DNA from 2 places in the Kitasatospora sp. NPDC032757 genome. Region 1 is predicted to be linked to the other one. Evidence: riboswitches for the same ligand, from Rfam matches in the RefSeq annotation. Region 1 holds a riboswitch; the other holds the start of a gene.

Evidence for each region. A riboswitch is a leader RNA that binds a small molecule or an ion and turns the genes downstream of it on or off. The one in region 1 is predicted to bind glycine.
Region 2: it holds a riboswitch for glycine, as region 1 does, so the genes downstream of both, gcvP (aminomethyl-transferring glycine dehydrogenase) here and gcvT (glycine cleavage system aminomethyltransferase GcvT) in region 1, are expected to answer to the same signal.

Annotation. Positions count from the first base shown of each region.
Region 1 is NZ_JBVINN010000004.1:426,713-441,507, reverse strand. Features, by position in the region: gene ACZ5WK_RS09570 (ABC transporter permease) at 1-526, opposite strand, end outside; gene ACZ5WK_RS09565 (ABC transporter substrate-binding protein) at 625-2,394, opposite strand; gene ACZ5WK_RS09560 (ABC transporter permease) at 2,449-3,438, opposite strand; gene ACZ5WK_RS09555 (enhanced serine sensitivity protein SseB C-terminal domain-containing protein) at 3,910-4,848, opposite strand; gene ACZ5WK_RS09550 (enhanced serine sensitivity protein SseB) at 5,028-5,831, opposite strand; glycine riboswitch at 5,981-6,087, shown strand; gene gcvT (glycine cleavage system aminomethyltransferase GcvT) at 6,320-7,441, shown strand; gene gcvH (glycine cleavage system protein GcvH) at 7,518-7,895, shown strand; gene glyA (serine hydroxymethyltransferase) at 8,016-9,284, shown strand; gene ACZ5WK_RS09530 (L-serine ammonia-lyase) at 9,430-10,797, shown strand; gene ACZ5WK_RS09525 (helix-turn-helix domain-containing protein) at 11,227-12,552, shown strand; gene ACZ5WK_RS09520 (MFS transporter) at 12,655-14,154, opposite strand; gene ACZ5WK_RS09515 (TetR/AcrR family transcriptional regulator) at 14,287-14,795, shown strand, end outside.
Region 2 is NZ_JBVINN010000033.1:85,036-99,830, reverse strand. Features, by position in the region: gene ACZ5WK_RS29315 (small basic family protein) at 1-330, shown strand, start outside; gene ACZ5WK_RS29320 (DUF881 domain-containing protein) at 1-1, shown strand, start outside; gene ACZ5WK_RS29310 (DUF881 domain-containing protein) at 389-1,609, shown strand; gene ACZ5WK_RS29305 (FHA domain-containing protein) at 1,824-2,708, shown strand; gene ftsR (transcriptional regulator FtsR) at 2,813-3,583, shown strand; gene ACZ5WK_RS29295 (bifunctional nuclease family protein) at 3,658-4,134, shown strand; gene ACZ5WK_RS29290 (MerR family transcriptional regulator) at 4,389-5,048, shown strand; gene ACZ5WK_RS29285 (SanA/YdcF family protein) at 5,319-6,050, shown strand; gene ACZ5WK_RS29280 (DNA polymerase IV) at 6,153-7,556, shown strand; gene ACZ5WK_RS29275 (MFS transporter) at 7,699-9,189, opposite strand; gene ACZ5WK_RS29270 (YsnF/AvaK domain-containing protein) at 9,381-10,394, opposite strand; partial or broken gene ACZ5WK_RS29265 (PRC-barrel domain-containing protein) at 10,416-10,790, opposite strand; glycine riboswitch at 11,014-11,117, shown strand; gene gcvP (aminomethyl-transferring glycine dehydrogenase) at 11,358-14,258, shown strand; gene ACZ5WK_RS29255 (DUF5999 family protein) at 14,380-14,571, opposite strand.

The DNA of each region.
Region 1 (14,795 bases):
GCGTGAGCAGCAGCGCGCCGGTGAAGAAGACGGGCAGCGAGACGCCGGCCAGGGCGATGCCCATGGAGAGCCGGTCGAAGATCGAGCGCGGCTTGAGCGCAGAGATGACGCCGGTGGTGACGCCGGAGACCAGCCAGAGCACGGCCGCACCGACGGCCAGCGACAGCGTGATCGGGATGCGCTTGGTCAGCTCGGGCCAGACCTCCAGGTGGTTCTTGAAGGAGTAGCCGAAGCAGGGCACGTGGCAGGTGGCCGCGTCCGGGCCGAACTTGTACTCGGCCCCGGTGACCAGCGCCTTGAGGAAGCGCCCGTACTGGACGTAGATCGGCTGGTCGAAGCCGAGGTTCTTCTTGACCGCCGCGACCGCTTCGGGGGACGGGTTCTTCCCGATGTACTGCGTGGCCAGCTGGTCGGTCGTCTCGCCGGCCAGGCGCGGCAGCAGGAAGAAGATCGCGAAGGTGACCGCGCTGACCACCAGCAGCAGCACCACGGCCGCGAGCGTCCTGCGGAGGATGTAGGCAAACACAGTTGGGCGGCTCCGGCGGCCCGCCGCCGTCCGGGATCTTCCGGACGGCGGCGGGCGCCGCTGCCTTCACCTGCCTTCAGGGATGCGGAGCCAGGCTCTTACTTGGTCGTACCGATGTTCAGGTAGTCGTACTCACCCGAGAAGGCCGAGGTGGAGACGACGTTGGTGGCGGTGTCCGAGCGGTACAGGAACACCTTGAAGTAGGTCAGCGGGACGTAGACCGCGCTCTCCATGACCTTCTTGTCGATCTCCGCGTAGATCTTCTCGCGGGCCGCCTTGTCGGTGTTGACCGCGGCGTCGTCGATCAGCTTGTTGATCGCGGGGTCGTTCAGCGAGGCCAGGTTGTTGTTGCCGGCCTCCTTGATGGCGCGGCCGTCGACGATCTGCTGCAGGAAGCCGTAGCCGGTCGGCCAGTCGGCGCCCCACTGCATCATCATCAGGCCGATGTTCTTCTCCTTGTTCTTCGCCGGCACGCCGACGTTGTCGGAGAGGTACTTGCCCTGCGGGAACTGCTGGATCTCGGCGTTGATGCCGACCTTCTTCAGCGCGGCCTGGATCGAGGTCGCGGCGGCGATCTCGGTGGCGCGCTCGGTGCGGGCGCTGAGCACGGTGGAGAAGCCGTCCGGCTTGCCGCAGGCCTTGAGGGCCTCCTTGGCCTTGGCCTCGTCGCCCTTGTTGTCCTTGGTCTCGTACAGGTTGATGTCCTGGTGGCCCGGGATGTCCGCCGGGAGCACCGAGTTGGCGATCTGGCCGCGGATCGGGCCGCCGATCGCGGTCTGCACCGAGACCTTGTCGATCGCGTACTGGACGGCCTTGCGGCAGTCGACGTTGTCGAACGGCGCGACGTGGCTGTCGATCGCGGTGTAGACGAGGCGGCCGCCGTACGCGTTGTCGGTCTTGGCCTTGAGCTTCGGGTTCTGCAGGATCTGCGCCTGGGTCTGCGGGTCGACGCCGCCGCCGACGAGGTCCACCTGGGCGTTGCCGGCCAGCAGGTCCTTGTCGATGGTGGACTGCTCGATGTTCATCTTGAGCACGATCTTGTCCGCGAGCTGCTTGCGGATCGTGTCGCTGCCCTGGTCCCAGCTGGTGTTCGGCACCAGCGTGAGCTGCTTGCCGTCCTCGTAGGACTCGAACTTGTAGGAGCCCGAGGCGAGCGGGTGCTTGACGTAGTCGGCGCCCTTGTCCTTGTCCTTCGGGACGGGGACGGTCTGCGGGGCGGAGACCAGGTAGTCGAAGTCCGCGAAGGCGTGCTTCAGGTGGAAGACGACGGTCTGGTCGTCCGGCGTCTCGATCGACTTCAGGTCACCCGACGGGTCCTTGTAGGGGCCCTCGTACGGGGTCGGGTTGTCGACCAGCAGCTCCTTGAAGTACGTCGGGCCGTTGGAGAACACGTCCGGCGCGAAGTTGGAGCGCTCCACCGCGTACTTGACGTCCTTGGACGTGATCGCGCTGCCGTCCTCGTACTTCAGGCCGGCGCGCAGCTTGTACGTCCAGCTCAGGCCGTCCGCGCTGGGCTGGCCCATGGACTCGGCGAGGTCCGGGACGAGCTTGTTGCCCTCGTCGCCGGGGCCAGGCGCGAAGGTGGTCAGCGGACGCCCGTACAGGCGCGAGAAGTTGTAGATGTAGGCGTAGTACGTGTTGCCCGGGTCCAGGGAGTCCGGGGTGCCCTTCATCTCGTAGGTGACCGTCCCGCCCTTCTTGTCCGAGGCGTTGACGACCCCCTTGGTGGCCGCGTCGGCGCCGCCGCCGGAGGCGGCGGAGGACGAGTTGCTGTCCCCGCTCTTGGAGGAACCGGAGGAACATCCGGTGACGACCAGGACAGCGGCGGCGGCCACTGCGGTCAGCGCGACGGTACGGGACCTACGCATGGTGGGATCAACCCCTTGAGGAGTGGTGGCGGATCGGAGGGTCCTGACCGGAGGTCAGTTGCTCTTGGGATCGAGGGCGTCACGCAGCCCGTCGCCGAGCAGGTTGAAGGCGAGCACCGTGAGGAAGATCGCCATACCGGGGACCACCATGTACTGGGGGTCCACCTGGTAGTACTTGATCGCGTCGTTGAGCATCCCGCCCCAGGAGGCCTGCGGGGCCTGGATGCCGACACCGAGGAAGCTGAGGCCCGCCTCGAAGAGGATGTTGGTCGGGATCAGCAGGGTCGAGTAGACCAGGATCGGACCGACCAGGTTGGGCAGCAGCTCCTTGAACAGGATGAACGGCCCGCGGGCGCCCAGGCTGCGGGCGGCGTAGACGAACTCGCGCTCGCGCAGCGAGAGGGTCTGGCCGCGCACGATCCGGCCCATGTAGGGCCAGTTGAAGAAGCCGATCACGAAGATCAGCACGATGATGTGCAGCGGGAGGCCGTGCAGGCCGAACGCGCCGCCCTGGAGCGAGGCGGAGATCGCGATGGCGAAGAGCAGCAGCGGGAAGGCGAGGAAGACGTCCATCACCCGGCTGATCAGGTTGTCGACCCAGCCGCCGTAGTAACCGGCCATCACGCCGAGCACGGTGCCGATGGTGTTGGAGAGCAGGGTCGCCCCGAAGGCGACGAGCAGCGAGACCCAGGAGCCCTCGATGACGCGGGCGAGCAGGTCACGGCCCTGGAGCGGGTCCACGCCGAGCGGGTGGTCCGCGCTCATGCCGCCCCAGTCCCCGAACGGCAGGCCGCCGAGGTTGGCGTCCAGGAGGTCCTGGTTGAGCGCGTCGGGGTCCAGGCCGAAGACCGACTCGATCGGCTTGGCCAGCACGGCGAGCAGGATGAGCAGGATCACCACGACGCCGCCGGCGACGGCGGCCTTGTCCCGCTTGAAGCGGGTCCAGGCGATCTGGCCGAGCGAGCGGCCCTCGATCTTCTTGGCCGGGCTCGCGGCGGCGTCTGCCTCCGGAGTGTTCCCGGCGGTCTTGATGGGTGCGGTCATGGTCAGTTCGGTCCCCTCGCCGACGGTGGCCGGCCCACGGGTGCCGGTCGCCGGGATCGGCGGTACGGCTGGTGCGGACGTGCGGAGGTGCGGACGTGCGGAGGTACAGGGCGGTGTTCGCAGCGGTACGACGTGCGGTACTGCGTGCTCGGGTACTGCTGCCGCGCGGGATGGGCATCGCGTGGATCAAGCTGTCCGCCTGCGCGTTCGCCTTTGTGAGGCGCCAACCACGCGCGGTGCGTTTGCAGAACTCTCTGCCATCCGAACTGGCTTGCGCCAGCCCTGACAACCGACAGATGCCCAACTGTGATCTGCGGACATGCACCTCCCGATCTTCGGCATATCGGTCTTCACACAGCTGTAACAGTCATGTCAAGATGCCTGCCAGCGCGAACGGGAAGTTCGTCCGGAAAACACCGAAACCGGTCCGACGGATCGTCAGACCGGTTTCGTTGATCGGCGTTTACCGCGTCAGCGGGTGGGGTAGCCGGGCCACGGCTGCTGCGGTGGCGGCTGGCCCTGCCAGCCCGGGCCGGGCGGCTGGGTGCCGTAGCCGTACCCCGGCCCCGCCTGCGAGGCGTACGGCGGCGGGGGCACCGGCGGGTAGGGCCCGGTCGGCGGCCGGCCCTGGGCGCCCGCCTCGCGGTCGTAGAACGGCCGGGCGTTGGCCCGCATCCAGAGCGCCACCGGGTCGTACTCGTCCCCCATCGCCACCGTGGAGACGGCCAGCCCCTCCGGCGCGACCGCGATCGCCCGCTGCATGAGCGCCCGGACGGCCTCCACGGTGGGCGGCGAACTCTCGTACAGCTCAAGACCGATGGCCAGGTACGGTTCGCCCACGGAGGGCTGCACCCAGGCCCGGCGCAGCGCCTTGACCGCCCGCACCTCGCCCGCCTGGCGCTCCAGCAGCGCGAAGAACTGCTGGGCCGGCACCTGCGGTTCACTCAGCTTCAGCGGCCCGGCCGGCAGCCGGTCCAGGCCGGCCGCGATCCGCCGGAGGTCCGCCCAGGGCACGCCGACCCCGCCGCCGGGGGCGTGCGGGTTCAGCCAGAGGCCCCAGCGCGTCCGGTACAGCGAGGCGGCGATCTCGCGCCCCGAGATCACCTCGTGCGCCCGCGCCCAGCCGGACGCCGCAAGCTGCTCGGGCGAGGTGACCGCCGGCGCGTAGCCGTGGCCGCTGATCTCCATGTTCCCGTACTGGGCATCCGGGCTGCCCGGCGTCCCGTGCCAGAGCAGCATCAGCACCTGGCCCTCGGCCAGGGCGTGCAGCAGCGCCTCGTACGCCTCCCAGCGTTCCGGCGCGACCTCGCGCAGCGCGTGCTCCAGCGCTCTCGGATCCGCGCCGGGGCGCCCGGCGGGTGCCTGGCCCCAGGGCCCCGGTGCACCGCCCGCTACCGCTCCCGCACTCATGCGCCCACCTCGCTGCGCCTCTTCTTCTCTCACCTGCCGCCGGCCCGACGGGTGTCTGCACGCACCCTATGGGGCGCCACCGACCACCGCCACGCCGACGTGCCTGCCGTGGGCCCCTCCGGCCCGATGGCGGGCTGCCCGACGGCGGGCGGGGAGGGGCACGTCGCTTTCGCGGCGGGTCACATCCGTGTGTAGAACGGCTGGACCCGGTTGAGCAACCACTCGACCACGGGGTCCTCCGCGAGGTCGAGCAGCACGAGGTGGACGCCGCCGGGCAGCGGCGCGGTTCCCAGCGCCCGGCCGAGCGCCTCGTTCACGGCGGCCGGTTCGGCCGGGGCCAGCTGGTCCAGCTGGACGCCGACGAACATCACGGTGGGCTCGCCCTCGACACTGGCCAGCGCCCGCCGCGCGGTCACCACCCCGGGCAGCGCCGACAGTTCGTTCCGGCAGGCGGCCAGGAAGGCCTCCGGGTCCTCGCCCGGCACCGGCTCGCGCAGCGCCACCCGGCCGCCGGACGGCGCGTCCGGACCCCCCACGGCCTCCCAGCGGTCCTCGCGCGGCCCGCGCCGCAGCTCGGCCACGCCCTGCGGCGGCACCGGGATGCCGACCGGGGCCTCCGGGTTCACCGCGATGCCCACGCCCAGCGGCAGCCCGCGGGCGAACTCCCAGACCGGCGCGACGGCGAACGCCATCCCCGGCGCCTGCTGGAGGAACACCTCCTGCGAGGAGAAGACCGGCACGTACGGGTCGCCGGCCAGCTCGACGGTGGGCAGGTCCAGCGCCTGCCCCTGCGGATCGGCGCCGACCGGCAGCGGGATCCACACGCGGCTGCGGGCCAGCACCTCGAACACCCGCGGGGTCGCGCCCGGATCGCCGAGCGCGGCGGTGAGCACCTGCTCCAGCTCGTTGGCCGGCCATCCACCGCCGGGCGGCGCCGACTCCGCGCCGCCCCACCCCTGCTGCTGCTCCACCGGGTACCCCATGCGCCCCTTGTACCGCCTCACTGGCTCGTCGACGCGTGCAGCCTAGCGGGCCGTCCGGGGCCCCTCTCCCGCACGGGCGCCGGACGTGCCATGATGTGCGCGGCTCCGCGTTCTCGCACGGGCCGCCCCCTAACTCCATACCGGCCGCTCGAACCCGCGCGGGAGAGTCCGGAGTGCCGCCGACAGGCGGCCGAGCCGGCGCCGAAGGAGCAAGTCCTCCCCGGAATCTCTCAGGCACCCCTACCGCACGGATTAGGCACATCTGGAAAGCGGCGCACGGCCCGGTCGCGCGCCCACCCACGGTGCAAGCCGCCATGCTGTCCTGTTAGCTGTAAGAGCTGCGGGCCCGCGTGCGGTGAAGCTCTCAGGTACGACGACAGATGGGGAGACCCAGCCGCCGCATGCCCGCGCGCAGGCCAGGTCCCTCACCGAGCGGGACCGGTCCGGCGTGCGCACCCCTGAGTGCCCAGACCGAGGAGTTCCAGGCCATGTCGTCCCTCCGCCTCACCGCGCTCGACGCGCTGCACCGCGCCCTCGGCGCGACCATGACCGACTTCGCCGGCTGGGACATGCCGCTGCGATACGGCAGCGAGCGCGAGGAGCACCTCGCCGTCCGCACCAAGGCCGGTCTCTTCGACCTCTCCCACATGGGCGAGATCACCATCACCGGCCCGCAGGCCGGCGAGATGCTGGACCACGCGCTGGTCGGCTTCGTCTCCGCGCTGGGCGTCCTGCGCGCCCGCTACACCATGATCTGCGCCGAGGACGGCGGCATCCTGGACGACCTGATCGTCTACCGCCTGCGCGAGGACGCCTTCCTGGTCGTCGCCAACGCCTCCAACGCCCAGCTGGTCCTCGACGAGCTGATCGCCCGCGCCAAGGGCTACGACGCCGTCGTCACCGACGACCGCGACACCTACGCGCTGATCGCCGTCCAGGGCCCGGAGGCCACCGCGATCCTCACCGCCACCACCGACGCCGACCTGCCCGGCCTGAAGTACTACGCGATCCTCCCGGCCCAGGTGGCCGGCCGCGACGTGCTGCTCGCCCGCACCGGCTACACCGGCGAGGACGGCTTCGAGATCTTCTGCAACCCGGGCGACGCCGAGCAGATCTGGCAGGCGCTGACCGAGGCCGGCTCCGGCCGCGGGCTCGTCCCCTGCGGCCTGTCCTGCCGCGACACGCTGCGCCTGGAGGCCGGCATGCCGCTGTACGGGCACGAGCTCTCCACCGACCTGACCCCGTTCGACGCCGGCCTCGGCCGGGTGGTCCGTTTCGACAAGACCACCAACGAGGGCGCGTTCGTCGGCCGCAAGGCGCTGGAGAAGGCCGCCGCCGAGGCCGAGGCCAACCCGCCGCGGGTGCTCGTCGGCCTGGTCTCCGAGGGCAAGCGGGTGCCGCGCGCCGAGTACACCGTGGTCTCCGCCGACGGCGCCCCGATCGGCCGGATCACCTCCGGCGCGCCCTCCCCCACCCTGGGCAAGCCGATCGCGATCGCCTACGTGGACGCGGCGCACGCCACCCCCGGCACCACCGTCGCCGTGGACGTGCGCGGCAAGCACGAGCCGGTCCAGGTCGTGGCGCTGCCCTTCTACAAGCGCGCCCGCTGACCGTTCGCCCTCCCGAGGCATGCCCGGCCGCCGGGCCGCTTCGTCGTACCCGCTTCCCATCCTGGAGAATGACGCCATGAGCAACCCCCAGCACCTGCAGTACACCAAGGAGCACGAGTGGCTGACCGCCGCCGAGGACGGTGTCTCCACGGTCGGCATCACCGCCCACGCGGCCGACGCCCTCGGTGACATCGTCTACGTGCAGCTGCCCGAGGTCGGCGAGACCGTGACCGCCGGTGAGACCTGTGGCGAGCTCGAGTCCACCAAGTCGGTCAGCGACCTGTACTCGCCGGTGACCGGTGAGATCACCGAGGTCAACCAGGACGTCCTGGACGACAACTCGCTGGTCAACAGCGCCCCCTTCGAGGGTGGCTGGCTGTTCAAGGTGCGCGTCGAGTCGACCGACGAGCTGCTGAGCGCCGCCGAGTACGACGCCCTCACCAACCCGGCCTGAGCCACCCGTCGGGGCGGCCGCAGCGCGGCGGCCGCCCCGCCCTCCCGTCGCCCGCCGCCACCCTTCCGAGGGCGCGCCACGCGCGGCACCTCCTTCTCTCCTCTCCGGGAAGACCACACCATGACGGTTCTCAACCAGTCCCTGCACTCGCTCGACCCCGAGATCGCCGCCGCGGTCGACGCCGAGCTGCACCGCCAGCAGACCACCCTGGAAATGATCGCCTCCGAGAACTTCGCCCCGGTGGCGGTCATGGAGGCCCAGGGCTCGGTGCTGACCAACAAGTACGCCGAGGGCTACCCCGGGCGCCGTTACTACGGCGGCTGCGAGCACGTCGACGTGGTCGAGCAGATCGCGATCGACCGGATCAAGGCCCTGTTCGGCGCCGAGCACGCCAACGTCCAGCCGCACTCCGGCGCGCAGGCCAACGCCGCCGCGATGTTCGCGCTGATCCAGCCGGGTGACACCATCCTGGGCCTGAGCCTGGCCCACGGCGGTCACCTGACCCACGGCATGAAGATCAACTTCTCCGGCAAGCTCTACAACGTGGCCGCGTACCACGTCGACGACAAGACCGGCAAGGTCGACATGGCCGAGGTCGAGCGCCTCGCCAAGGAGCACCAGCCGAAGCTGATCATCGCCGGCTGGTCCGCCTACCCGCGCCAGCTCGACTTCGCCGAGTTCCGCCGCATCGCCGACGAGGTCGGCGCCCTGCTGATGGTCGACATGGCGCACTTCGCCGGCCTGGTCGCCGCGGGCCTGCACCCCAACCCGGTGCCGTACGCGGACGTGGTCACCACCACCACCCACAAGACCCTGGGCGGCCCGCGCGGCGGCGTCATCCTCTCCAAGGCCGAGTGGGCCAAGAAGATCAACTCCGCGGTCTTCCCCGGCCAGCAGGGCGGCCCGCTGGAGCACGTCATCGCCGGCAAGGCCGTCGCCTTCAAGGTCGCCGCCTCGGAGGAGTTCAAGGAGCGCCAGCAGCGCACCCTGGACGGCGCCCGGATCCTCGCCGAGCGTCTGCTCCAGGCCGACGTCGCCGAGGCCGGTGCCTCCGTGCTCTCCGGCGGCACCGACGTCCACCTCGTCCTGGTCGACCTGCGCAACAGCCAGCTCGACGGCCAGCAGGCCGAGGACCGCCTCCACGAGGTCGGCATCACGGTCAACCGCAACGCCATCCCGAACGACCCGCGCCCGCCGATGGTCACCTCCGGCCTGCGGATCGGCACCCCGGCCCTCGCCACCCGCGGCTTCCAGGCCGAGGACTTCCGCGAGGTCGCCGACATCATCGCCGAGGCGCTCAAGCCCGCCTTCGACGAGACCGTCGCCGCCGCGCTGAAGGCCCGGGTCACCGCCCTCGCCGAGAAGTACCCGCTGTACCCGAACCTGTAATTCAGTCGTAGGTGACCGGCCTCACCCCGCCGGGCCACCTGGGATTCCGGGGCACCGCGCACACTGGACAGTGCGCGCGGTGCCCCGTTCCGTGCCGGCACCCCGCCTGCTTGTCCTTCCACGAGACCAGACAAGGACGTCCTCCGTGGCCATCAGCGTCTTCGACCTCTTCTCCATCGGCATCGGCCCGTCGAGCTCCCACACCGTCGGCCCGATGCGCGCCGCCCGGATGTTCGCCCGCCGCCTGAAGTCCGAGGGCCTGCTGACGGACGTGGCGAGCGTGCGCGCCGAGCTGTTCGGCTCGCTGGGCGCCACCGGCCACGGCCACGGCACCCCCAAGGCCGTCCTGCTGGGCCTGGAGAACAACTCCCCGCGCACCGTCGACGTCGACCAGGCCGACGCGGACGTCGAGCGGATCACCACCGAGAAGCGGCTCAACCTGCTCGGCAGCCACGCCATCGCCTTCGACCCCGACAGCCAGCTGATCCTGCACCGCCGCCGCTCGCTGCCGTACCACGCCAACGGCATGACCCTCTGGGCCTTCGCCGCCGACGGCTCCCCGCTGCTGGAGAAGACGTACTACTCGGTCGGCGGCGGCTTCGTCGTCGACGAGGACGCGATCGGCGCCGACCGGGTCAAGCCCGACGACACCGCGCTGAAGTACCCCTTCCGCACCGGCGACGAACTGCTCCGGCTCAGCCGGGAGACCGGCCTCTCCATCTCCGGCCTGATGCTGGAGAACGAGAAGGCCTGGCGGACGGAGGAGGAGATCCGGGCCGGCCTGCTGGAGATCTGGCGGGTCATGCAGGAGTGCGTCCGGGCCGGCATGTCCCGCGAGGGCATCCTCCCCGGCGGCCTCAAGGTCCGCCGCCGCGCCGCCTCCGGCGCCCGCGCCCTGCGCGCCGAGGGCATCGGCCCGGCCAACGCGATGGAGTGGGTCACCCTCTACGCGATGGCCGTCAACGAGGAGAACGCCTCCGGCCGCCGCGTCGTCACCGCGCCGACCAACGGCGCGGCCGGCATCATCCCCGCCGTCCTGCACTACTACCTGAACTTCATCCCCGGCGCCGACGAGGAGGGCATCGTCCGCTTCCTCCTCGCCGCCGGTGCGATCGGCATGCTCTTCAAGGAGAACGCCTCCATCTCCGGCGCCGAGGTCGGCTGCCAGGGCGAGGTCGGCTCCGCCTGCTCGATGGCGGCCGGCGGCCTCGCCGAGGTCCTCGGCGGCACCCCCGAGCAGGTCGAGAACGCCGCCGAGATCGGCATCGAGCACAACCTGGGCCTCACCTGCGACCCGGTCGGCGGCCTGGTCCAGATCCCGTGCATCGAGCGCAACGGCATGGCCTCCGTGAAGGCCGTCACCGCGGCCCGGATGGCGCTGCGCGGCGACGGCCGCCACCACGTCTCCCTCGACAAGGCGATCAAGACCATGAAGGAGACCGGCGCGGACATGAAGATCAAGTACAAGGAGACGTCCCGCGGCGGCCTCGCCGTCAACGTCATCGAGTGCTGATCCCGCCGCGGTAGGCCCGAGCCCCCGGAACGAACGCGACCGTTCCGGGGGCTCTGCCGTTTGCCGGTCACCACGCCGTTCACGCGGCGGCCGGCCCGGCGGCGACCGCCGGCAGACCGGCGGCGGCGAACGGGATGCTCATGTGACGTCGCTTGGGCGTACGCATGCGGAGGGACTCGCTTTCGCTGGGGGTGACGGGCGGGAATCACTGCGGGACCACTGCGGGACCACTGCGGGACCACTGCTGAGGGGCGCTTGCGGCACCGCGCCGTCGAGGGACGGGCCGCCGCCGAACCGCAGACTGGCTCCCGGTCCGTCCCGGCCGCCAGCCCTGCCGGGCGGTTCGGGACGCCGGAACGCCGACAGGTACCGTGAGCTGCGGATTCGGGGAAGCCTGGAACGCCGTACCGGGACGAGGGGGATTCGAACATGAGCGTGGAGACCGAGGAATTCGCGGCGATGCTGCGCGAGCTGAAGGACCGCTCGGGCCGCAGTTACGGCACGCTCGCGGCCCGGCTGCACGTCAGCACCTCGACGCTGCACCGGTACTGCAACGGCGCCGCCGTCCCCAACGAGTACGCGCCGGTGGAGCGGCTCGCGCGGGTCTGCGGGGCGGGCGCCGACGAACTGGTCGAGCTGCACCGCCGCTGGATCCTGGCGGACGCGGCCCGCCGCCGGGAGCCGTCCGGCCCGCCCGCCCCCACGGCCGGGCCCGCTCCCGAACCGGCCCGCGCGGCGGCCCCCGCGCCGGAGCCGGCACCGCACCCGGCCCCGGAAGCCGCGCCCGAGCCCGCGCCGGAACCGGAACCGGAGTCTCAGCCTCAGCCTGCCGACGACCGGCAACGCCGTCGGCTGCCGGACACCCGGATCCTGCTGAGCGCCGCCGCCGTGGCCGTCGTCGCCGTGGCCGCGATCCCCGTCCTCGATCTGGCGGGCCGCACCGACACCCCGCTCGCGAGCCGCCGGCCTCCGGCCGCCACCGCCTCCTCCTCCGCCGCCACTCCCCCGGCCACCGAGCCGGCGCCCCCCACCCCGGCCGCACCCGCCCCGACCGCCCCGGCCACGGCCACCACCGCCACCGCCACCGCCACCGCCACCGGGCCGGCCTCGTCGACGCCCGAGGACGACGCACCGCCCTTCCACGTCAACGTCCTGACGGACAACTGGGGCAACGCCTGCGGCCAGTGGTTCCTGACCCCCCGCGCCCCGCGCGCCGTGGCCGCACCCCCTTCGAACCAGCGGACGGAGAGCTGGGCCGCCGACCAGCAGGCCCTCCCCGGCGGGCATCTGCGGCTGCAGCTGACGGCGCAGGGCGAGAACGCCAAGCCCGTCGTCCTCAGCGCCCTCTACGTGGAGGTGGTCAGCACCCGGCCGGCCCCGAAGGGGAACGCCTACACCCTGGGTTCCGGCTGCGGCGGCGAGATCACCCCGTCGGCCTTCGCCGTCGACCTGGACTCCGCGGCCCCGCGCCCGGTGCCCGTCCCGGCGCTGGAGGGCGCCGTCAAGGGCAGGACCTCCACCTTCCCCTACTCGGTGTCGGCCACCGATCCGCAGGTGCTGAACATCGACGCCCGCACCACCTCCCAGGACGTCAGCTGGAACCTCGTCCTGGCCTGGAGCAGCGGCGACCGCCACGGCACCCTCCCCGTCAACGACCACGGCAAGCCCTTCCGCACCGTCGGCCTGAAGGGCGCGCCGGGGTACTTCTACAAGGACGAGCACACCGGCTGGGCCCCCACCCACGTCGACGAGTGACCGGCTGATCAGCGGCTGCGCTGCCGCGGGCCCGGCCCTCCGAGGCACGACGAAGGCCGGCACCCCGGGGAGGGGGTGCCGGCCTTCGGGTCCGGGCGGAGGTCAGGCGACGAGCTCCGCCTCGTTGGCGGCGGCCTGCGCGGCATCGGGCCGGCCGTTCCGCATGACCAGGGTGGCCAGGACGGCCGCGGACAGCATGCTGACCGCGCTGATGGTGAAGGTGGTGGACATCGAGGAGGTGAAGGCCTCCCGGGCGGCGTGGACGAGGCCTGCGTCGCCGTTGGCGATGGCCAGCGCGTCGCCGATGGAGCGCTTGGCCTGCTCCGGCGCACCGGCCGGCATCTCCTGGGCGAAGCGGCTGGAGAGCAGCGAGCCGAGGATGGCGATGCCCAGCGCGGTACCGGCCTGCTGGATGGTGTCGTTGAGCGCGGAGCCGACACCGGCCTTGTCGGCCGGGATGGTGCCCATCAGCGCGCCGACGGCGGCCGGCATGGCCAGGCCGGCGCCGAGGCCGAGCAGGCCGAGGGCGACGGCCGGGAGGGTGAAGCCGCCGTCGGCGGTGACGGTGGTGAGGATGGCGAACGAGGAGGCCATGATCAGCATGCCGCCCAGGATCAGGACCCGGTTGCCGATCTTGGCGGCGAGGCCGGCGCCGGCGCCGTTGCCGATGAGGGCGGCGACGGCCAGCGGGACGAAGGCGAGGCCGGCCTTGACGGGCGAGTAGCCGAGGACGAACTGCAGGTACTGGGTGAGGACGAGGAGCAGGCCGCCGTTGCCGATCTGGACGAGGGTCAGCGAGAGCGAGCCGCCGCTGAAGTTGCGGTGCTTGAAGAGGACCAGCGGGACCATCGGCGACTCGGTGACGTTCTCCCAGATCACGAACCCGCCGAGGGCGACGACGGCGACCGTCAGGGTGATCAGCGACTTGCCCTCGAAGGCGCCGTGCTGCGGGATCTCGATGATCCACCAGATCAGGGCGGTCATACCGGCGGCGGAGAGGATCGCGCCCAGCGGGTCCGGCTTCTGCCACGGGCCCTTGGACTCGGGCATGAGGGTGAGGCCGGCCAGGACGGCGAGGACGACGACCGGGACGTTGATGAAGAAGATCGAGTGCCAGGAGAAGTGGTCGATCAGGAAGCCGCCGAGCACCGGGCTGCCGACCAGGCCGAGCATCGACACCGAACCCCAGGCGGCCATGGCCTTGCTGCGCTCGTCCTCCTCGAAGACGGTGATCAGGATCGACAGGGTGGAGGGCATGATCAGCGCACCGCCGACGCCCATCGCGATCCGGGAGGCGATGACCTCACCGGGGTTGGTGCAGAAGGTCGCGGCCAGTGAGGCGGCTCCGAAGAGCAGCAGGCCGATGATCATCACCTTGCGGCGTCCGAACCGGTCTCCGAGGCTGCCCGAGGTGAGCAGGAGTCCGGCGAACACCAGGACGTAGGAGTCCAGGATCCACTGGATGTCCTGGGTGCTGGCGCCGATGTCCTCCGTCATGGACGGGACGGCGACGGTGAGCGCCATGCTGTCGATCACCAGGACCAGCGTGCTGAGGCAGAGCACGACGAGGATCCACCAGCGACGTGGGTTGCGGGTTTCCATGGGTCTTCCCTTTCGGCTTGCGCACGCTGTTCCTTCGATGCGCACACTGTACGCAGAGCGGAACGGTGTGCGCAACCCCTTGCGCATGTACGCTGGATGCGCACGGTGTACGCAGGAGAGTGAGGAAATCCCATGGCCACCAGGACCAGCCAGAACCCGATCCCGTCCGTCTGGGCCCGCCAGCAGCGCGAGCCCGACCAGCCCGCACTCAGCCGCACCGCGATCGTCCGCGAGGCCGTCGCCATGCTGGACGCCGACGGCGTCGAGGCGCTCTCCATGCGCAAGCTCGGCGCCCGCCTGAACGCGGGTGCGACCTCGCTCTACCGGCACGTGGCCACCAAGGACGAGCTGATGGAGCTCGCGGTGGACGAGGTCTTCGGCGAGATCACCATCCCGCCCGCCGACAGCCCCGACTGGCGGGCGGCCGTCACCGAGGCGGCCGAGTCCTTCCGCGCGACGACACTGCGCCACCGCTGGCTGGCCTCGGTCCTCGGCCAGGCCGGGCTCGCCTACCTGGGCCCCAACCTGATGACCTACTCCGAGCGGCTGGCCTCCCTGTTCACCCTCGCCGGCTTTCCCGAGCCGGCGCGCGCGATCGAGACGGTGCTCTCGTACGCGATCGGCATGAGTACGACGGAGGC
Region 2 (14,795 bases), on a different contig from region 1:
ATTGCCGTACTTGGTCTCGTGATCGGGGTGGTCGTCGGACTCTTCGTCCAGCCCGAGGTGCCGGACGCCGTAGTGCCGTACCTTCCGATCGCGGTGGTCGCGGCGCTCGACGCCGTGTTCGGCGGTGTCCGGGCGATGCTGGACGGGATCTTCAACGACAAGGTGTTCATCGTCTCCTTCCTCTCCAACGTGGTGGTCGCGGCGCTGATCGTCTTCCTCGGGGACCAGCTGGGGGTCGGCTCGCAGCTGTCCACCGGTGTGGTCGTCGTCCTGGGTATCCGCATCTTCTCCAACGCCGCTGCGATAAGGCGCCATGTCTTCCGCGCCTGAGCCGGGCCGCGGTGAGGCGGCGGAGGAGAGGACCGGGGACGGAGCGGCGGGAGAAGGCGTGGGCGAGAACGGCAGCGCGGAGCGGGAGACGGCTCCGGCGGCGGAGAAGCCGCTGCGGAGGCCTGCGGAGGTTGCCGGGCCCGTCGAGGCCGCGGCGCCTGCCGAGCCCGTGAAGGCTGTGGAGCCTGCCGAGCCCGTGAAGGCTGTGGAGCCTGCCGAGCCGGTGGAGCCTGCGGCGCCGGTGGAGGCTGTGGAGCCGGTCGAACCGGTGAAGCCGGTGGAGCCGTTGAAGGAGAAGGAGAAGGCGGAACCGGTCGAGGCGGCGCGTCCGCTGGCCGGGGAGGTCAGGAAGACCGAGGGGGCCGAGCGGAAGCCGGACGGGGAGCAGCAGAAGCCTCAGGCTGAGGTGGAGGAACCGGAGGTCGAGGCGGCGCCCGCCGAGGCAGCCGAGCCCGGACCGCAGCCCGGATCGGAGTCCGGACCGCAGCCCGGGGCGGAGTCGGAGGAGCCCGAGGCCGCCGAGCCGGCGCCCGCTTCGCGGGACGCCGACCGCGGTGCGGGCCGGCGCCGGCTGAAGGCGGCGCTCTGGCCGCCGCGGCTGTCGCGCGGCCAGCTGGTCGTGGCGCTGCTGCTGTTCTCGCTCGGCCTGGCCCTGGCGATCCAGGTCCGCTCGACCAACGACCACCACAGCCAGCTGCGCGGCGCACGCCAGGAGGATCTTGTCCGGATCCTCGACGAACTGGACGGCCGTCAGCAGCGTCTCCAACAGGAGAAGGCGGAGTTGGAGCAGTCCCTGGCCAAGTTGGAGAACAGTTCCAACCAGGCCAAGGAAGCCCAGGAACAGACCAGGAAGAAGGTGACGGAACTCGGTGTACTCGCGGGAACCGTCAAAGCCACTGGTCCGGGCATCGTACTCACTGTCGATGATCCCCAAGGGCAGGTGAAGGCGGATATGCTGCTGGACACCCTGCAGGAACTCCGAGCGGCGGGGGCGGAGGCGATTCAGATCAACGATGTGCGCGTGGTGGTCAACACCTACTTCACGGACCTGTCCGGTGGCGGTGTGCAGATCGACGGCAAGAAGGTCTCGCAGCCCTATCGCTTCACCGTCGTGGGGAACCCGCAGGACCTCACACCCGCGCTGAACATCCCGGGAGGTGTGGTCCGTACCCTGGAGAGTCATCAGGCCCGGGCGACCATCTCCCAGCAGCAGAAGGTGGTCGTCGACGCCCTCGTCGATCTGAAGACGCCGCAGTACGCCAAGCCGGCTCCGAAGTGACGGGGCACCGGCCGAACGGCCCCTCACCTGCGGGCGCCCCCCGGTGCGGGGGGTCGTCGCCGCGTGGGCGAGACTGGTCCACACCAGCACATGCCGGAGCACCACACGTCGGAGTACCACTCCAGCCGGCCCGGTCCGAGACCGGGCCCGCAGCCTGTCCGAGGTTCTCACCCTGCCCCGCGGGCGGGTCTGTCACACGCAAGGGGATTCGCCCGTGAGTTTCTTCTCGAAGTTGTTCGGTCGTAACAAGGGCCGTGACGCGGCCGCCGTCGAGGCACCCACCGCGCGTCACCGCCGGGCCGACGAAGAGCCCGCCGTGCCGGGCATGCGCCCTGCCCCCGAGGGGGTGGAGTACGCGGAGCGGCCTCTGTTCCGGGACGGCGCCAACCAGCAGTTCGCGGGGAATCCGGCGGGCTACGGCGCGTCGGTTGACCCCTCCGGCGCGCCGCGCATAGGTTTCCCGTCAGGACCCTCAACCTCTGGTGGAGGGTTTGCCCCGGATCCGTACGCCGGGCACAACCCGTCGGGTGTGCCGCGCCAGGAGGCTGTGAACATGGCTGGCCCCACTCCGTGCCCCAGGTGCGGCAACCAGAACCCGGCCGCGGCCCGCTTCTGTTCCAACTGCGGTACGGCGCTGCGCGGCGGTGCGTTGCCCGAGGGGGCGGCGGAGACCACGTCGACCATCTCGATCTCCGGCCTGGAGTCCTACGACCCCAACACCACGACCGGTACCGGCGCCACGCCGGCCCTGTCGGCCGAGGTGCTGGCGGCGATCGACGCGCTGCCGCCGGGCACGGCCCTGCTGATCGTCCAGCGCGGCCCCAACTCGGGCAGCCGGTTCCTGCTGGACTCGGACAAGACCACGGCCGGCCGTCACCCGCAGGGCGAGATCTTCCTGGACGACGTCACCGTCTCGCGCAAGCACGTGGAGTTCCGCCGGACGCCCGGCGGCGGCTTCACCGTGGCCGACGTGGGCAGCCTCAACGGCACGTACGTCAACCGGGAGCGGATCGACGAGGTGCCGCTGAACAACGGCGACGAGGTGCAGATCGGGAAGTACCGGCTGGTGTTCTTCGCCAGCCACCACCGGGGGTACTGAAACCAACGTCGGCAGGAGCCCGAGTGAGTACGAATACCCCTTCATCTCTCGGGGCGGCCACCCCCGTGTCGTCCGGTCCGCAGACGGACCAGGGCACACGGGGAGTGGTCGCGGCTCCCAGGCAGCCGGTCCGTCCGGACCGGCCCGCCGGGGGCGGCCGACGGCGCGGCGGCGACGAGCTGCTGAGCATCGGCGCGGTGCTGGCCTTCCTGCGGGACGACTTTCCCGAGGTCACCATCTCGAAGATCAGGTTCCTGGAGGCGGAGGGCCTGGTCGAGCCGCAGCGCACGCCCTCGGGGTACCGCAAGTTCAGCCCGGCCGACGTCGAGCGGCTGGCCTACGTGCTGCGGATGCAGCGTGACCACTATCTTCCGCTGCGGGTGATCCGCGAGCACCTGGACGCCATCGAGCGCGGTGAGAGCCCGCCCGCGCTACCCGCCGCCGACGCCCGGCCCGGGCCGCTGGAGGAGGCGGACCGCGAGCTGGTGGCCGGCGCCGAGAGCCCGGCCGGGGTCCGGCTGGGCCGGGCCGAGCTGCTGGCGGCCGCCGAGGCCGGCGAGCGGCAGCTGGCCGAGTGGGAGTCCTACGGGCTGGTCGCGGCGGGGCCGGACGGCGGCTACGACGGCGAGGCGCTGCAGGTCGCCCGGCTCGTGGCGGAGCTGGGCCGGTACGGGCTGGAGCCGCGCCACCTGCGCGCCATGAAGGCGGCCGCCGACCGCGAGATCGCGCTCGTCGAGCAGGTGGTGGCGCCGCTGCGGCGGCACCGGAACCCGCAGACCAGGGCGCATGCCGAGGCCACCGCCAGGGAGCTGGCCACGCTCTCCGTCCGGCTGCACGCGGCCATGGTCCAGGCCGGTCTGCGGAACCGTACCTGACCGGCCGACCCCGCTGACCAGCGCGGTCGGGTCTGCGCTTTCATATCCGGGTCAAGGGCCATAGGGTTGCCTGTGTGAATGAGCTCGACGTCGTGGGTGTCCGGGTGGAGATGCCTTCCAACCAGCCGATCGTGCTGCTCCGGGAGGTCGGGGGCGACCGTTACCTGCCGATCTGGATCGGCCCCGGCGAGGCGACCGCGATCGCCTTCGCCCAGCAGGGCATGACTCCGGTGCGCCCGCTGACGCACGACCTCTTCAAGGACGTCCTGGAGGCGCTCGGGCAGCAGCTCACCGAGGTGCGGATCACCGACCTGCGGGAGGGCGTCTTCTACGCCGAGCTGGTGTTCGCCGGCGGGGTCGAGGTGAGCGCCCGGCCGTCCGACGCGATAGCGCTGGCGCTGCGCACCGGTACGCCCATCTACGGGAGCGAGGAGGTGCTCGCCGAGGCGGGCATCGCGATCCCGGACGAGCAGGAGGACGAGGTCGAGAAGTTCCGTGAGTTCCTCGACCAGGTCTCGCCCGAGGACTTCGGCGGCGGCACGCCGCAGTAGCCGGCCGCCTGCAGCGTGTCGCCCCGGGGCCGCGTGCGGCGTTGTGCCGTGTACGTTCGGCCGTTTTGCCAAAAGGCGTCTACCTACCCACACTAGGGGCACGAAAAACCACTCTCCTGAGTGACGTGGTTTGTCCCGCCCGGCGTGGCGATCGTTGACGGGCCATAGGGGACTGCCTACCGTCAGGGGTGGCTGCCCGGGTGCCTGTCGCCCGCAGTCTGGGTTGCCCGCAGCATGAGTGGACGGAGGTAGGCATGACCGGCACCGGCGATGAAGCGGCCGTGGGAGGCCTGTGCGCCGTGCACATGCCGCGCACCGCCCGCAGCGTGACCGACCTGCCCCGGACGGAGCTGCCCCGGCTGAGCCGGTTCCCGGCCGTACAGCCCGGTCAGCCCGCCATCGAGCGGCTCGCGCCCACCTCGGAGCTGATCGGCTACCGCGGCCCGACGGCCTGTGCGGCGGCCGGGATCACCTACCGCCAGCTGGACTACTGGGCCCGGACGGGGCTGCTGGAGCCCAGTGTCCGCTCGGTCTACCCGGCGAGCAGCCACCGGCTGTACAGCTTCCGCGACATCCTGCTGCTGAAGATCGTGAAGCGGCTGCTGGACGCCGGCGTCTCGCTCCAGAACATCCGGGTGGCGGTGGCCCATCTGCAGTCGCCCGAGGTCGCCGGCCTGGCCGGGCTGACGCTGATGTGCGACGGCGCCACGGTGTACGAGTGCACCACGCCGCAGCAGGTGGTCGACCTGCTGAAGGGCGGTCAGGGCGTCTTCGGCATCGCCGTCGGCGCGGTCTGGAAGGAACTGGAGCTGGCTCTCGGGCGGCTGCACGCCGAGCGGACCGACACCGGTGAGACGGTGGTCGGGCACGACCCGGGCGACGAGCTGGCGCAGCGCCGCAACCGCGCGGTCTGACAGGCGTACTGACGAGGCCGAGGGGGGGGGGGGGGGGGGGGGGGGGGGGGGGGAGGGGGGGGTGGGGGGGGGGGGGGGGGGGGGGGGGGGGGGGGGGGAGGGGAGGAGGTTGGTCGGGGGTTTTGTAGGCCGCCGGCGAGAAGGGCTTAGTGGTGGGGGTGGGGTGGCTACCCACCCCCCCCCCCCCTCTCCCCCCCCCCCCCCCCCCCCCGCGGCCTCGTCGTGCCTGGTGAACCGATCAAGCCTGGTGAGCGACTCAAGGGGGAGCACGTGCGGTTCGGCTCCGGAATACCCGGCCTGCTGCGGCGGCGGGCACGGCGGCTCTGCGTCCGGCTGGGACGGCGGCGCACGCAGCGCCGGATCTTCCAACTCGTCACCGCGGTCTGCGCGCTGGCGCTGGCGCCGAGTGCCTGGCTGTGGATCTCGGCGGACGACCGGGTCGGTACGGTGGCGAGCGCGCCGAAGGCACCGGTGGCGGTGGTGTTCGGCGCGGGCCTGTCCGAGGGCAAGCCGTCGCCGTACCTGGCGCACCGGCTGGACGCGGCGGTCGACCTGTACCGGGAGCAGAAGGTCCAGGCGGTCCTGGTCACCGGCGACAACGGGCGGGACAGCTACGACGAGACCGACGCCATGCGGCAGTACCTGATCGAGCACGGGGTGCCGCAGGTACGGGTGGTGGGCGACTACGCGGGCTTCGACACCTGGGACTCCTGCACCCGGGCGCACCGGATCTTCGGGGTGGACCGGGCGGTGCTGGTCAGCCAGGACTTCCATGTCCGGCGGGCGCTGGCGCTCTGTGAGGCGGCCGGCATCGACGCGTACGCGGTCGGGGTGCCGGAGGTGCACGACGCCACCTGGCTGTACGGCGGGCTGCGGGAGATCCCGGGGGCTGGCAAGGCCGCGCTGAACGCCTGGCTGCGGCCGGACCCGCTGTTCCTCGGGCCCAGGGAGGAGGGCATCCCGCGGGCGCTGGCCGACGCGGGGGCGGCGCAGCAGCGTTAGGCCCTGCCGGGGGGAGGGACTTCGCCGGGGCGGGACCTCGCCGGGGGCGGGGAGGCGGCCGGGTTCGGCCGGACTGTCGTACCCGTGCGGCATGATCGGCAGGTGCGGTCACTGCCGAGCATCATCCACCTCGACATGGACGCCTTCTTCGCCGCGGTGGAGCAGGCGGCCAAGCCGAGCCTGCGCGGAAAGCCGGTGATCGTCGGCGGTCTGGGCGGGCGCGGGGTGGTCTCCACGGCCTCGTACGAGGCGCGGAAGTTCGGCGTGCACTCGGCGATGCCGATGGCGCAGGCACGCCGGCTCTGCCCGAACGCGGCGTTCCTGTCCGGGCGCTTCGAGGCCTACCGGCAGGTGAGCGAGCTGGTGATGGGCCTGCTGCGGGAGCTGTCGCCGCTGGTCCAGCCGCTCAGCCTGGACGAGGCGTTCGTCGACCTGGAGGCCGGTCCGTACGGTCCGGCGCTGGCGGCGGCCGACCACGGGACGGGGGAGCGGCTGGTGCTGGCCCTCGCGGAGGACCTGCGGGCCGACATCCACCGGCGGACCGGGCTGACCGCCTCGGTCGGGGCGGCCGGGTCCAAGCTGATGGCCAAGATCGCCTCCGAGCAGGCCAAGCCGGACGGGCTGGTGCTGATCGAGCCCGGCCAGGAGCGCGCGGTGCTCGGGCCGATGCCGGTGCGCGCGCTGCCCGGCATCGGTCCGGCCACCGAACAGGTGCTGCGGCGGGCCGGGCTGAACACGGTGGCCGACCTCGCCGAGGCGGGGGAGGCGGAGCTGGTGCAGCTGCTGGGGAAGGCGCACGGCGCCGGCGTCCACCAGATGTCGACAGGGGTGGACGACCGGCCGGTCGTCGCCGACCAGGACGCCAAGTCGGTGTCGGTGGAGGACACCTTCGAGGTGGACCTCGCGGACCGGGACCGCGTGCTGCGCGAGGTCGACGTACTGGCCGCGCGGTGCGTGCGGCGGCTCCGCGCGGCCGGCCGGTCGGGGCGGACGGTGGTGTTGAAGGTGCGGCGGTTCGACTTCTCCACGCTGACCCGTTCGGAGACGCTGCGCGGCCCGACGGACGACGAGGCGGTGATCACCGAGACGGCCCGGCGGCTGGCCTCGCAGGTGGACATCACCGGCGGGGTGCGGCTGCTCGGCGTCGGGGTCTCGCAGCTTGCCGACTACACCCAGGAGGACCTGTTCGCGCAGGCCGTCCGGGAGGAGGCCGCCGAGCACGAGGTGGTGGACGGCGAGGAGGAGGACGAGCCGGAGCCGGCCGGGCCCGCGGTGCGGCACTGGATGCCGGGGCAGGACGTGCGGCACGGCGAGTTCGGGCCCGGGTGGGTGCAGGGCAGCGGGGTCGGACGGGTGACGGTGCGGTTCGAGACGCCGTGGAGCGGGCCGGGCCGGGTGCGGACGTTCGCGGTGGACGACCCGGCGCTGGAGCCCACGCGTCCGCTGCCGTTGCGGGGCCGCGAGGGCGGGGGCGCAGACGGGGGCGAAAGCCCGGGGGAGGGCTGAGCGCACGAAACGGCCCCACCCGGCAGGGGAACCGGGTGGGGCCGTGTGAAGTGCCGGCCTCGGATGGTCGCGATGCCCTCGTCGACCGTTCGGGGACCGGTCCCCCGCGCCCTGTCCCTGGGCGCGGGGGGTGGACGCCTCGTCAGGCGTCGGTCTTGGCCAGTGCGGGGCTGGAGTTCAGGTCCGCGACCTCGTTGCCGGCGGCGACGGTGGCGGCCGGCTTGACGGAGCGGATCAGGAACGGGACGGCGCTGGCGATCGCGCAGACCACCGCGGCGGTCCAGAACGCGTGCTTGTAGGCGTCCAGGGTGGGCAGCGAGACCGGGATCGGCAGCTTCATGGTGTCGCCGGTCAGGATCGCGGCCATCACGGCGGTGCCGATCGCGCCACCGACGGTACGCAGCACGGCGTTCATGCCGTTGGCGATGCCGCTCTGCTCGACCGGGACGGCGCCGTTGATGTAGGCGGGCATCGCCGAGAAGGCGAGGCCGATGCCCAGACCGAAGATCGCCGAAGCGGTGTAGATGTCGGCCTCGTGGCTGTGGCGCGCGGCCAGGTAGGCCATCGCGATCGCGCCGAGCACGCCACCGAGGACCAGCGGCAGGCGCGGGCCGCGGCGGGCGATGAGCAGGGCGCCCAGCGGGGCGGCGACCATCGAGCCGATGGCGGACGGCAGCAGCATGACGCCGGCGTGCAGCACGGTGGCGGTGAAGCCGTAGTGCGTGAACTTCTCCGGGGTCTGGGCGAAGTTGCTGATCACCATGAACGAGCCGTACATGCCGAAGCCGATCAGCAGGCCGGCCAGGTTGGTGAAGGCGACGGCCGGGCGGGACATCATCTTCATGTCCACCAGCGGGTGCTTCACCTTGACCTCGATGACGCCCCAGATCAGGGCGACCACCGCGGCGACGGCGAACAGGCCGAGGGTCTTGGTCGAGGTCCAGCCCCAGTTGTTGCCCTGGCTGACCGCGACCAGCAGGGCGGAGAGCCAGCCGGCCAGGGTGATGGCACCGAGCGGGTCGGCGCCGCCGTCCTTGTCGGTGACAGGGTCGCTGGGAACGCGCAGGGCGACCAGGGCGACCGCGATCAGGCCGAATACCAGACCCATCCAGAAGATCGACTTGTAGCTCCAGTGCTCCAGCAGGAGACCGGTCGCCACCAGGCCGAGGCCGGAGCCGACGCCCATCGAGGCGCTGATGGCGGCGACGCCGCCGGTCACCTTGTGCTTCGGCAGCTCGTCGCGGACGATGCTGATCGCCAGCGGCAGCACGCCACCGCCGGCGCCCTGCAGGACACGGGCGACGACCAGCCAGGTGAAGGAGTGGGTGCTGACCGCCAGCGCGGAGCCGGCCACCAGGCCGGTCAGCGAGATCAGCAGCATCGGCTTGCGGCCGCGCAGGTCGCCGAAGCGGCCCAGCAGGGGGGTCAGCACGGCGGCGGAGAGCAGGTTGGCCGTCATCAGCCAGGTGATGCTGGAGCCGGAGACGCTGAGCTCCTTGGCCAGCGAGGGCAGGATCGGGACGACCGCGGTCTGCACCACGCTGAACGACAGCATCGCCAGGATGAGGGCCGGCAGGACCCGGGCGCTGCTCTGCTTCTCGGCCGCGCTGGTGGGCTGTGGTGCCTCACTCACGGTTGCTTCCTCCCGTACATAGTGAATGAACTGAAATAACCATGCAGGGAGATACTTCAGTGTGTCAAATATCGATCGGTGAAGCTTTGGCAAAGTCGAAGGACCGCGGCCCCGAAGGCCGGGGTCGCGGGGTGGAAAACCCGAAGGACCCCGGGCCGTGGCGGGCCCGGGGTCCTCGGTGAACTGCTCCGTCAGGCGAGGGGCCTGAGGGGGGCCGGGCGGGACGGCTCGTCGGCCGGAGCGGGGGTGTGGGCGTGGGCGGGCGGCGTTGCGGGGGCCGGGGTCGGGGTCGAGGCCGAGGTGGTGTTGTCGTGGACCTCGACGTGCTCGCGGCGCAGCTCGTCGCGGATCACCTCCTCGGTGGTGTACCGCTCGACCACCAGGCGTACCCGCTCGATCGGGGCCACGTACTTGCGGACCACCGGGCGCTCCTCGCGCAGCGTGACCTCCTCCACCGCCTCGGCGATGTCCTTCTCGCTCAGCGAGGCCCGCTCCGCCTCGCCGACCGGCATCCGCTCCACCCGCACGCGCTCGCGGACCACCGGGATGCGGCGCTCGACCGGCTCGCTGGTCACGTACTTGCGCAGCTTCGCGGTGCCGAGGACGTGCCACTCGGTAATGATGTCCAGGCGCTCCTCGCGGCAGGTGATCTCCACCGGGCCGCTGGGCGCGGACGAGGCCGGCCCGGAGGTGGAGGCGCCCGGGGCGGACGTGGAGGAGGCCGGCGCGGACGTGGAGGCGGCCGGGGCGGCAGGGGCGGCAGGGGCGACCGGGCCGGTGGTGGCCGGCGCGGCCTGGGGGCGCGACTCGGGGGTGACCGGCGCCGCGGACGTCGACGACGCCGGCGCGGACGTGGACGACGCCGGCCCGGACGTGGACGTGGAGGCGGCCGGGGCGGCAGGGGCGACCGGGCCGGTGGTGGCCGGCGCGGCCTGGGGGCGCGACTCGGGGGTGACCGGCGCCGCGGGGGTGGCGGGTGCGGAGGTGCTGAGGGTCCGCACGTTGGCCTCCGTGGCGGGTTCGGACGGCTTGCCGAGGTCGGCTGCCGGGGTGGTGTGGGGGGAGGCGGCCGGGGTGTCGGCCGGGTGGAAGGCGAGCGGCTTCGCGACGGGCGCGGCCGGTCCGGCGTTCGGGGCCGCCGGGGTGTCCGCGGGCGCCGGCGCCGTGTGCGTGGCCGCGGCCACCGCGGTGCCGGCGGCCGCCATCGGGGCCGCCGCCGGGACGGAGCCGAAGTCGTGGTCGGCCGGATCGGAGCCGGAGCCGTCGCCCGCCGACGGGCGTCCGTCCACCGGGGTGTCCAGCCCGTAGTAGCGGTACAGCTGGAGCTCCTGGGCCGGCGACAGGTGCTGGCCGACGCCGAAGTCCGGCGACTCCTTCACCAGTGACTTGTCGTACGGCACCCGCAGCTCGTCGCCGGAGAACTCGCTCGTGGTCAGGGGGACGAAGGCGTCCCGGCCGAAGATGCCGGTCCGGACGGCCGCCCATTCGGGCTGTCCGGTGGCGTCGTCCAGGTACACCTCGTCGACCGTCCCGATCTTGTCTCCGTTGCGGTCGACCGCCTTGTGGCCGATGAGGTCCCGGGGGTCGATATCGGTCTGCACTCTTTCCTCCAGTGCGCTGCGCCTGCGGAACTCCCGCAGGCCGATGGCCGGCCCGCCCGTTCCATCCGCCACTTCACACCAAAAGCCATGAACCGGACGCCCGCGACCGGGGCGGGGCCGGACGGGCCCGGTGCTGCGCCGTCCGGGTCACGGGGCCGTCCCGGGATCGACCCGACGCACCCGTGATCGAAGGGCCTCCCGCTGGTACCCTGGGCGCGACCGCCGAGCCCGCTCGGGAGAGTCCCCGACAGCGAAAACCACTGGTCGGGGCGCCGAAGGAGCAACTCCTCCCCGGAATCTCTCAGGCATCCGTACCGTGTGGGATAGGTCACTCTGGAAAGCAGGGCAGGACTACCGGCGAGGGAGCCGGTGGCCACCACCCTCACCGACGGTGCAAGCCGGCGGCGCGCCCACGGCGTGCCGCGCGGGCGAAGCTCTCAGGTCCCGATGACAGAGGGGGAGGCCTGTTGGGTCCGCCCGCCCAGGCCCTTCCGCTGTTGTCCGCAGCGGCGGAGCCGTACGGCGTGCGTACCCCCGCCGGTCCGTGACCAGGAGGCCTCGACCACCATGAACGCCCAGCCGAACGAGGGACGCCCCACCGGCGCCCCGACCCTCACCGAGCTTGAGCTGGCCAGTCCCTTCGAGAACCGCCACATCGGCCCCGACGCCGCCGCGCAGGAGAAGATGCTGGCCCAGGTCGGCTACGGCTCGCTGGACGAGCTCGCCGCCACCGCCGTGCCCGAGGCGATCCGCTCCATCACCGGCCTGGACCTGCCCGCCGGCCGCAGCGAGGCGCAGGTCCTCGCCGAGCTGCGCGAGCTGGCAGGACGCAACCAGGTGCTCCAGCCGATGATCGGCCTGGGCTACTACGGCACCTTCACCCCGCCGGTGATCCTGCGCAACGTCCTGGAGAACCCGGCCTGGTACACCGCGTACACGCCGTACCAGCCGGAGATCTCGCAGGGCCGCCTGGAGGCGCTGCTCAACTTCCAGACCCTGGTCTCCGACCTGACCGGCCTGGCCACCTCCGGCTCCTCGCTGCTGGACGAGGGCACCGCGGCCGCCGAGGCGATGGCGCTGGCCCGCCGCGTCACCAAGGTCAAGGGCGGTGTCTTCCTGGTCGACGCAGAGACCCTGCCGCAGACCATCGCGGTGATCGAGACCCGTGCCGAGCCGACCGGTGTGGAGGTCGTCGTCGCCGACCTCTCCGCGGGCATCCCCGCCGAGATCGCCGAGCGCGGCGTCTTCGGTCTGCTGCTGCAGTACCCGGGCGCCACCGGTGTGGTCCGCGACCTCGCCCCCGTCATCGAGCAGGCCCACGGCCTCGGCGCGGTCGTCGCCGTCGCCGCCGACCTGCTGGCGCTCACCCTGCTGAAGTCCCCGGGCTCGCTCGGCGCCGACATCGCCTGCGGCACCTCGCAGCGCTTCGGTGTGCCGATGGGCTTCGGCGGCCCGCACGCCGGCTACCTCTCGGTGCGTGCCGAGTACGCCCGCTCGCTGCCCGGCCGTCTGGTCGGCGTCTCCGTCGACGCCGACGGCACCCGCGCCTACCGCCTGGCGCTGCAGACCCGCGAGCAGCACATCCGCCGCGAGAAGGCCACCAGCAACATCTGCACCGCCCAGGTGCTGCTCGCCGTGATGGCCTCGATGTACGCCGTCTACCACGGCCCGGACGGCCTGGCCGACATCGCCCGCCGCACCCACCGCTACGCCGCCGCCCTCGCCGAGGGCCTGCGGGCCGGCGGCGTCGAGCTGCTCCACGGCGAGTTCTTCGACACCGTTACCGCCGTCGTCCCCGGCCGCGCCGCCGCGATCGCCGAGGCCGCGCGCGCCCACGGCATCAACGTCCACCAGGACGGCGAGGACCGGATCTCGGTCTCCACCGACGAGACCACCACCCGCGAGCACCTGGCGGGCGTCTGGGCCGCGTTCGGCGTCGAGGGCGTGGAGGCCGCCGAGAGCGCCGACGCGCTGCCGGCCGCGCTGCTGCGCGAGGACGAGTACCTGACCCACCCGGTCTTCCACAGCCACCGCTCCGAGACCGCCATGCTGCGCTACCTGCGCCGCCTGTCGGACCGCGACTACGCGCTGGACCGCGGCATGATCCCGCTGGGCTCCTGCACCATGAAGCTCAACGCGACCACCGAGATGGAGCCGGTGACCTGGCCCGAGTTCGGCCAGCTGCACCCGTTCGCGCCGATCGAGCAGGCGCAGGGCTTCCTGACCCTGATCCGCCAGCTGGAGCAGCAGCTGGTCGAGGTGACCGGGTACGACGCCGTCTCGATCCAGCCGAACGCCGGCTCCCAGGGCGAGCTGGCCGGCCTGCTGGCCGTCCGCGCGTACCACCACGCCAACGGCGACACCCAGCGTGACGTCTGCCTGATCCCGTCCTCCGCGCACGGCACCAACGCGGCCTCCGCCGTGATGGCCGGAATGCGTGTGGTCGTGGTGAAGACCCTGGTCGACGGCGACGTCGACGTGGACGACCTGAAGGCCAAGATCGAGCAGCACCGCGACCAGCTCGCCGTGCTGATGGTCACCTACCCGTCCACCCACGGCGTGTACGAGACCGAGATCACCGACATCTGCGCGGCCGTGCACGAGGCCGGCGGCCAGGTGTACGTGGACGGCGCCAACCTGAACGCCCTGGTCGGCCTGGCCAAGCCGGGCAAGTTCGGCGCGGACGTCTCGCACCTGAACCTGCACAAGACCTTCTGCATCCCGCACGGCGGCGGTGGCCCCGGCGTCGGCCCGGTCGCGGTCCGCGCGCACCTCGCGCCGTACCTGCCGAACCACCCGCTCCAGGCGGAGGCCGGCCCGGCCACCGGCGTCGGCCCGATCTCGGCCGCGCCGTGGGGCTCGGCGGCCATCCTGCCGATCTCCTGGGCGTACGTCCGGCTGATGGGCGGCGAGGGCCTCAAGCGCGCCACCCAGGTGGCGGTCCTGAACGCCAACTACATCGCCAAGCGCCTGGCCCCGCACTTCCCGGTGCTCTACACCGGCCCCGGCGGCCTGGTCGCGCACGAGTGCATCATCGACCTGCGCCCGCTCACCAAGGAGACGGGCGTGACGGTGGACGACATCGCCAAGCGCCTGATCGACTACGGGTTCCACGCGCCGACGATGTCCTTCCCGGTGGCCGGCACCCTGATGATCGAGCCGACCGAGTCCGAGGACCTGCACGAGATCGACCGGTTCTGCGACGCGATGATCGAGATCCGCGCCGAGATCGACAAGGTCGGCTCGGGCGAGTGGGCGGCCGAGGACAACCCGCTGCGCAACGCCCCGCACACCGCCGCCACGCTGGCCGGCGACTGGGCGCACGGCTACTCGCGGCAGGAGGCGGTCTTCCCGGCGGGTGTGAACCCGGCGGACAAGTACTGGCCCCCGGTCAGCCGCATCGACGGCGCGTACGGCGACCGCAACCTGGTCTGCTCCTGCCCGCCGCTGGACGAGTACGGCAACTGAGCGAGCCGAGCTACGGCAGGGCCCCGGTGCGGAAGTCCCCCAGCCTTCGGCCGGGAGGTGCTCCATCACCGGGGCCCTGCCCGTTCCTCGACGTCTGTCGGCGGCTGCCCCCGCCTGCGGGTCAGGCCGCGTGGGCGACGGGGCGGCGCGGGGCGATCACCCGGCCGTCGGGCAGCAGTTCGCCGGTGTCCTCGAAGAGCAGGACGCCGTTGCAGAGCAGGCTCCAACCCTGCTCCGGGTGGCAGGCCACCGGTACGGCCGCCTCGCGGTCCTCGGACTCGGCCGTCGGGCATTCAGGACGGTGCTGGCACATACGTACCCTCGCTTCGCTCTGCGATCCTCCCCGTGGTGCGGCGCCGTCGGATGCCCGTCGGGAGCCGCCGCGGTAGTCGGATCCTGTCCGGCGCCGGACGGTGTAGACCGGCGCTCAAGTGGGTAGGACAGGTGGTCCTTCCACGCTGGTTCCCAGTGTCGGCATCCCGGGACGATCGCGCAGCAGTTTGGTGACATGCGCCACAACCCGAGGGCAGAGATCAC